One region of the Paeniglutamicibacter sp. GQ140 genome, then DNA from elsewhere that is predicted to be linked to it. Evidence: predicted binding sites of a transcription regulator. Region 1 holds the regulator's gene; the other holds the start of a gene.
The links. The regulator HrcA, encoded in region 1, represses chaperone genes, less so after heat shock. The targets are predictions, from matches to a motif close to TTNGCACTCGNNNNNNNCGAGTGCNAA.
Positions count from the first base shown of each region.

Region 1 (3,406 bases):
CCGCCAGCAGGTGGTCCACCAGGATGCCGAGCTTGCGTTGCGGGGACGGGGCGAAGGCGCGGATGGCTGCGGCAAGGTCGTCGACGCCGTGCAGCGGCTCGACCACGATGCCCTCGACGCGCAGGTCATGGCCCCAGACCTTTTCGACCAGCTGGGCATCGTGCTTGCCTTCCACCCAGATGCGGCTGGCCCGGGCGGTGCGTGCCTTCAGCTCGGTGACCATCCGCGAACCCGAGGCGCTGCGGGCGGTTCCCCGGGGGGCCGGGGGAGCGGCGGCCGGTTCGATGATTTCCACCGGCTCGCCCTCGAGCAGGAAGCCGAAGCCTGCGCGGAAGGACTTGGTGCGTCCGCGCCTGTCCTCGAGGACCAGCACGCGCATGCCGCCGGATTTCTCGGTGCGGACCACTTCGCCGACCCACCCGCTTTCCACGTCCTCCAGCACCAGTCCGCGCGCCAGCGGGACCCTGCGCAGTGCGCGTTTCTTGGGGGCGCTGATGTCCTGGGCGCCCCAGCCGTGGTTGCTCATCGTGTCACTTTCACCTAGTGGTCAACAGGTCCCGGACCGAGGCATGGGCCGGCGCCGATCGCCACGTCGCGGGCTTCGTGCCATGGTGCGACGAACCGGTGTGTCGAACGCGGCATCGCGGTCTGGGACCAAACCATGCTAACAAGCGATGTGAAACGTATTAGACTTGGCAGTTGAACGTGTCGAGTGCCAATGCGTGCCTCCGGACCCCGACCTTGCGCCGGGTCGAGGGCCGCACCCCGCCTCGGCCATGGTGACCCGGCTTGTCAGGAGAGGTGAGAATGACCGAACCGCGTCGGCTCGAAGTCCTTCGAGCCATCGTTGAGGACTACGTGCAGTCGCGCGAGCCGGTGGGTTCGCGCGCGCTGCTCGAACGCCACGACCTGGGCGTCTCCGCCGCCACGATCCGCAACGACATGGCCTCGCTGGAGGAGGAGGGGCTCATCGTCGCCCCGCACACCTCCTCCGGGCGGATCCCGACGGAAAAGGGCTATCGGCACTTCGTCGACCAGATCGGCGACATCAAGCCGCTCTCCGGCGCCGAGCGGCGCGCCATCGCGGCGCTGCTGGAGGGTTCCCACGACGTCAACGACGTGCTGGAAAACACCGTGCGGCTGCTGGCCAGCATCACCCGCCAGGTCGCCCTGATCCAGGTCCCGCACTACTCCAACGCCACCGTGCGCCACATCGAGCTGGTCGGCCTCGGCGCCGGGCAGACCCTGGTGGTGCTCATCGCCTCCAGCGGCAAGGTCGAACAGCGCGTGATCCTGCTCCCGCCCTCGGTGGGGGAGACCGACCTGCAGCGGCTGCGCGCGGCGCTGCTCGCGGCCCTTGACGGCAAGCCGATTGCCGATGTTGCCCGGCTGGCCCAGGTCGTCCCGGAGGCGGTCGAGCCGCGGCTGGCCCCGGCCGCCCGCGCCCTGGCCGAGGTCCTGGGCGCGCTGGCGCGCAACAGCGCGGTGGACCGGATCCTCACCGCCGGCACCGCGAACCTGGCCAGGGCCAACATGGACTTCCCGCTGAGCATCACCCCGGTGCTGGAGGCCCTCGAGGAACAGGTGGTGCTGCTGCGCCTCTTCTCCGAACTCGAGCAGGACGCCCACGGCATTGCCGTGGGCATCGGCACCGAAAACCAGTACGGGGCGCTGACCGAGGCCTCGGTGGTCGCCACCGGATACGGCCCCGGCGAGCAGGCGATGATCGGCGTGCTGGGCCCGACCCGGATGAACTATCCCACCTCGATGGCCGCGGTTCGCGCGGTCGCCCGATATCTTTCCCGAATCCTGGCCGGCTAATGCGGGTCGAAACACATTTTGTGAAGTACGAAAGGACACAGCGAGCACTGTGAGCACCCATTACGAAGTCCTGGGCGTCGGCAAGGACGCCACCGGCGAGGAAATCAAGAAGGCCTACCGGAAACTGGCCCGCAAGCTCCACCCGGATGTGAACCCCGGGGACGACGCCTCGGAGAAGTTCAAGCTGGTCACCCGCGCCTACGAGGTGCTTTCGGATTCCGACAAGCGCGCCAACTACGACGCCACCGGCCACGAAAACGGCACCGGCCAGACCGGCTTCGGCGGCGGCGGTGGATTCGGCGGCGGTTTCGGGGACATCTTCGAGCAGTTCTTCGGCGGCGGCGGGGCCCAGGGCCCGGCCTCGCGCACCCAGCGCGGCCGCGACGCCTTGATCACCGCCACCATCGACCTGGCCGATGCCGTCGCCGGCACCGTGTACCCGCTGGAGATGGAAACGGCAGTCACCTGCCCGACCTGCGAGGGCAGCTGCTGCCGCCCGGGCACCTCCCCGGTCACCTGCACCATCTGCCGCGGCGCCGGCCAGGTGCAGCGGCCGGTCCGCTCGTTCCTGGGCCAGATGATGACGGTGGAGACCTGCGCGGCCTGCCGCGGCTTCGGCACCACCATCCCGGACCCCTGCAACGAATGCAACGGCCAGGGCCGCATCCGCGAACGCATCTCCAAGCAGCTCAAGGTCCCCGCGGGCGTCGCCAGCGGCACCCGCATCCACCTGGCCAACCAGGGCGAGGCCGGCCCCGGCGGAGGACCCAACGGCGACCTCTACGTCGAGATCGAGGTGCGCCGGCACAAGATCTTCGAACGCGACGGCGTCGACCTGCATGCCCGCATGAACGTGCCGATGACCGCCGCGGCGCTGGGCGCCGACCTGGAGCTGGAGACCTTTGACGGTACCCAGGTCATCGAGGTCGAATCCGGTGCGCAGTCGGGGGACACGGTCCGCCTTCCGGGCCTCGGCGTGCCGCGGCTGCGCGGCGGCAAGCGCGGGGACATCATCGTCCACCTGCAGGTGGAGACCCCCACCAAGGTCGATGCCGCGCAGCGCGAGCTGCTCGAGCAGCTGGCCAAGCTCCGCGGGGAGGAATTCGCCGAGGGGCGCATGGAAAACAGCGGCGGCATGTTCTCGCGGCTGCGCGGGAAGCTGGGCAACCTGGGCGCATGAGCAACCAGTGCTTCTTCCTGGCTCCCGGTGAGCTCAAGGACGCGCGCGTGGGCGCCGGGCTGAGGCTCGAGGGCCCCGAGGGCCACCATGCGGTGACCGTCAAGCGCGTGCGCGTCGGCGAAAGCATCGACCTGGTCGACGGCACCGGGCTGCGGGCGGTCGCCGAGGTCACCGCGACGCAGAAGGCGGCGCTGGACGCCGTCGTGCGCGAACTCGAATCCGAGGCGCTCCCGCCGCTGGCCATCACCCTGGTGCAGGCGCTGGCCAAGGGGGACAGGGACCTGCAGGCGGTGGAGTCGGCCGTCGAGCTGGGCATCGACGCGGTGCGGCCCTGGCAGTCGGACCGCGCCATCGTGCGCTGGAACGACGCGAAGGCCGCCAAGGCGCTGACCAAGTGGGAGGGCA
Region 1 covers NZ_JCAXDW010000008.1:151,487-154,892, forward strand. Annotated here, with positions in the region: gene AC6CHY_RS13005 (DUF3097 family protein) at 1-526, opposite strand, end outside; gene hrcA (heat-inducible transcriptional repressor HrcA) at 808-1,821, shown strand; gene dnaJ (molecular chaperone DnaJ) at 1,871-3,001, shown strand; gene AC6CHY_RS13020 (16S rRNA (uracil(1498)-N(3))-methyltransferase) at 2,998-3,406, shown strand, end outside.

Region 2 (3,406 bases), on a different contig from region 1:
GCGCCGGTGTCCCGGGGGCAAATTCCGTAACCTGCCGGCCCTGGGCGTCCTTGCCCAAAGGCAGCGGGACGTCGGTGAGACCCTGCTCGCGGAGGTGGGCCATGAACCTCTGTACCGAGGGCGTGCTTTCAAGCCAGGGCTTGCGCACGGTCATGCCGATGCGCAGTACTTCCCCCGCGGCATTCCCGCCGGCCAGCGGCTCTTGGATTTCCGGCATGGCCCCATCCTATTCCGGCGCGCCGTGCACCGGGAGCGGGGCTTTTCCGCGGCGTCCGTTTTCCCGTCGCTTCCTTGTTAAAGCGGCAAGCCGCCTTCCCGGGCGGTGTACCGTCCTCCCGTGGGGAGGAACGGTGCACCGCGGGAAAGCGGCTCACGGTATTAGCCAGATGCTGCTAACGCAGGCAGGCGCGGTAGGCAGGGGGGATTAGAATCCGCCCATGCCGCCCATGCCACCCATGTCGTCGCCACCCGGTGCTGCTGCGCCTGCCGGAACCGGCTTGTCAGCGACAACGGCTTCGGTGGTCAGGAACAGGCCGGCGATGGAAGCGGCGTTCTGCAGGGCAGAGCGCGTAACCTTTACCGGGTCGTTCACGCCGGCGGCGAGGAGGTCCTCGTACACGCCGGTGGCTGCGTTCAGGCCGTGACCTGCAGGCAGGCTCTTGACCTTGTCGGCGACAACGCCCGGCTCCATGCCGGCGTTGAAGGCGATCTGCTTCAGCGGAGCTTCGATGGCAACGCGAACGATGTTCGCACCGGTTGCCTCGTCGCCAACGAGTTCCAGCTTGGCGAATGCAGCAGCGCCGGCCTGGATGAGGGCCACGCCGCCACCGGCGACGATGCCTTCCTCGACGGCGGCCTTGGCGTTGCGCACTGCATCTTCGATGCGGTGCTTGCGTTCCTTGAGCTCGACCTCGGTAGCGGCACCGGCCTTGATGACTGCAACGCCGCCGGCCAGCTTGGCCAGGCGTTCCTGCAGCTTCTCGCGGTCGTAGTCCGAATCGGAGTTCTCGATCTCGGCGCGAATCTGGTTCACGCGACCGGCGATCTCCTCGGCGTCGCCGGCACCCTCGACGATGGTGGTCTCGTCCTTGGTGACAACGACCTTGCGGGCGGAGCCCAGCAGGTCGATGGTGGCGTTTTCGAGCTTCAGGCCGATTTCCTCGGAGATGACCTGGCCACCGGTGAGGATGGCGATGTCGGCCAGCATGGCCTTGCGGCGGTCGCCGAAGCCCGGTGCCTTGACGGCGACGGACTTGAACAGGCCACGGATCTTGTTCACGATCAGGGTGGCAAGGGCTTCGCCCTCGATGTCCTCGGCGATGATCAGCAGCGGCTTGTTGGACTGCATGACCTTCTCAAGGATCGAAACCATGTCCTTGACGTTGGTGATCTTCGAGTTGACGATCAGGATGTACGGATCCTCAAGGACCGTTTCCTGGCGCTCGTTGTCGGTGACGAAGTAGGCCGAGATGTAGCCCTTGTCGAAGCGCATGCCCTCGGTGAGCTCAAGCTCGAGGCCGAAGGTGTTCGACTCCTCGACGGTGATGACACCTTCCTTGCCGACCTTGTCCAGTGCCTCGGCGATCAGGGCGCCGATTTCGTTGTCGCCGGCGGAGATCGATGCGGTGGCGGCGATCTCTTCCTTGGTTTCGATTTCCTTGGCGGAGGCCAGGAGCTCAACGGTGACGGCCTCGACGGCCTTCTCGATGCCGCGCTTCAGGGACAGCGGGTCGGCGCCGGCGGCAACGTTGCGCAGGCCTTCCTTGACCAATGCCTGTGCCAGGACGGTGGCGGTGGTGGTGCCGTCGCCTGCGACGTCGTCGGTCTTCTTGGCAACTTCCTTGACGAGTTCCGCACCGATCTTCTCGTACGGATCCTCGAGCTCGATCTCCTTGGCAATGGAGACACCGTCGTTGGTGATCGTGGGGGCGCCCCACTTCTTTTCCAGGACGACGTTGCGTCCACGCGGGCCAAGGGTGACCTTGACGGCGTCAGCCAGGATGTTCAGGCCGCGCTCAAGGCCGCGGCGTGCTTCCTCATCAAATGCAATGATTTTGGCCATAGCGGCTTATGTCCTTTCGGGACGTTCATGCGTATCTACGACCTGAGGCAACGCCCGCGACGGACGAAGAATCCACGATGTCATGGGACGATCGCAAAAGCTTCTCGCTGCCCTGGTCAAGGACTCACTCAAACACCGCCCCGAAGCCGCACGTAGTCGGTCGAATCTTCGATCGAATTAGCAGTCGGGGCATGCGAGTGCTAATACAAATCTTGGCACTCAACCACTCGGAGTGCAAGCTGTGGGTCTTTGCCGTAAGCGTATTGCGGCGCTGCGCTCCCTAGCGGAAGTTGCTTCCCAGCACGATGGCGATATTGCCCGGGATGTTTGCGCTCTGCATGACCGAGGTGATGTCCAATTCCGCGGCCGCGGCCTCCGCGGTGGCCCGGTGGGTCTCTGAGCGGTAGTAGACCGTGGAGTAGGTGACCTTCTTGGTCCAGTTGGAAGCCGCGACGTTGCTGAACCCGGCGTTCTGCAGCTCGGTACGCGCCTTGCCGGCAAGGCCGCCGACCTTCGCGCCGTTGTAGACGCCCATGGCCATGGAGGTGTCAGCGTCTTCCGGCAGGGGGCTTTCGCTGGACTCGGCGGAGGAGCTGGCTTCGGTGGGCTCGGCCGATTCGCTTTCGGCAGGCGTTTCGCTGGCCTCGGACGGCGATTCGGACTCGGAAGGCGATTCCGCTGCCTCGGAAGACGCCGTGGCCTCCTGCGCGCCCGAGGAGCTGGCGGCAACGGATGCCGGATCGGTTGGGGTGCCCGTGAACTTGGGCAGGACCATGAAGGAGAAGAGTCCCACGACCAGGGCAATTGCCCCGAAAACCATCAGCCAACGCAAGCCGGATCGGGCCCCGCCCACGGATGCGGCGGCAGCCCAGCCGTTTTCGCGGTGCGATCCGCTACGGTTGCTGAACTCTGGGACGCGATCAAATTCATCGCGCGGATAGTTGGTCATGCCCGTCCTCGGTGATGTGGCTTGCAATGTGGGCATGCGCGGGTGCAGGAATACAAGTGCGGCCTGGCCCCGAAACGCCAGACGTGCGTTGCAATCATGCCTCGGATCCGAGCCGTTTCGCCGACCGAGCGCGATGCCTCGTCGTTCGTAGTCTACGCAATCGCTTGACCAGCATGGGGTCATGGGCCAGTGCCGCGTCCGTGTCGATGAGCGTGTTCAGCAATTGGTAGTAGTTGGTCGGGGAGATGGAAAACAGCTCCGAGATGGCTTGCTCCTTGGCTCCGGCGTACTTCCACCACTGGCGTTCCAGCGCGAGAATCCGCTGGGAACGCTCGTCCAGACCGCTGGATTCGTCAAGCTCGAACTCCAGCCCAAGTGCCTCGGATGACATTGCA
Region 2 covers NZ_JCAXDW010000005.1:324,483-327,888, forward strand. Annotated here, with positions in the region: gene AC6CHY_RS09895 (phosphotransferase) at 1-217, opposite strand, end outside; gene groL (chaperonin GroEL) at 425-2,062, opposite strand; gene AC6CHY_RS09905 (LytR C-terminal domain-containing protein) at 2,343-3,011, opposite strand; gene AC6CHY_RS09910 (DUF3263 domain-containing protein) at 3,106-3,402, opposite strand.
Region 2: the regulator HrcA is predicted to act here: its motif matches at 2,240-2,266, upstream of groL (chaperonin GroEL).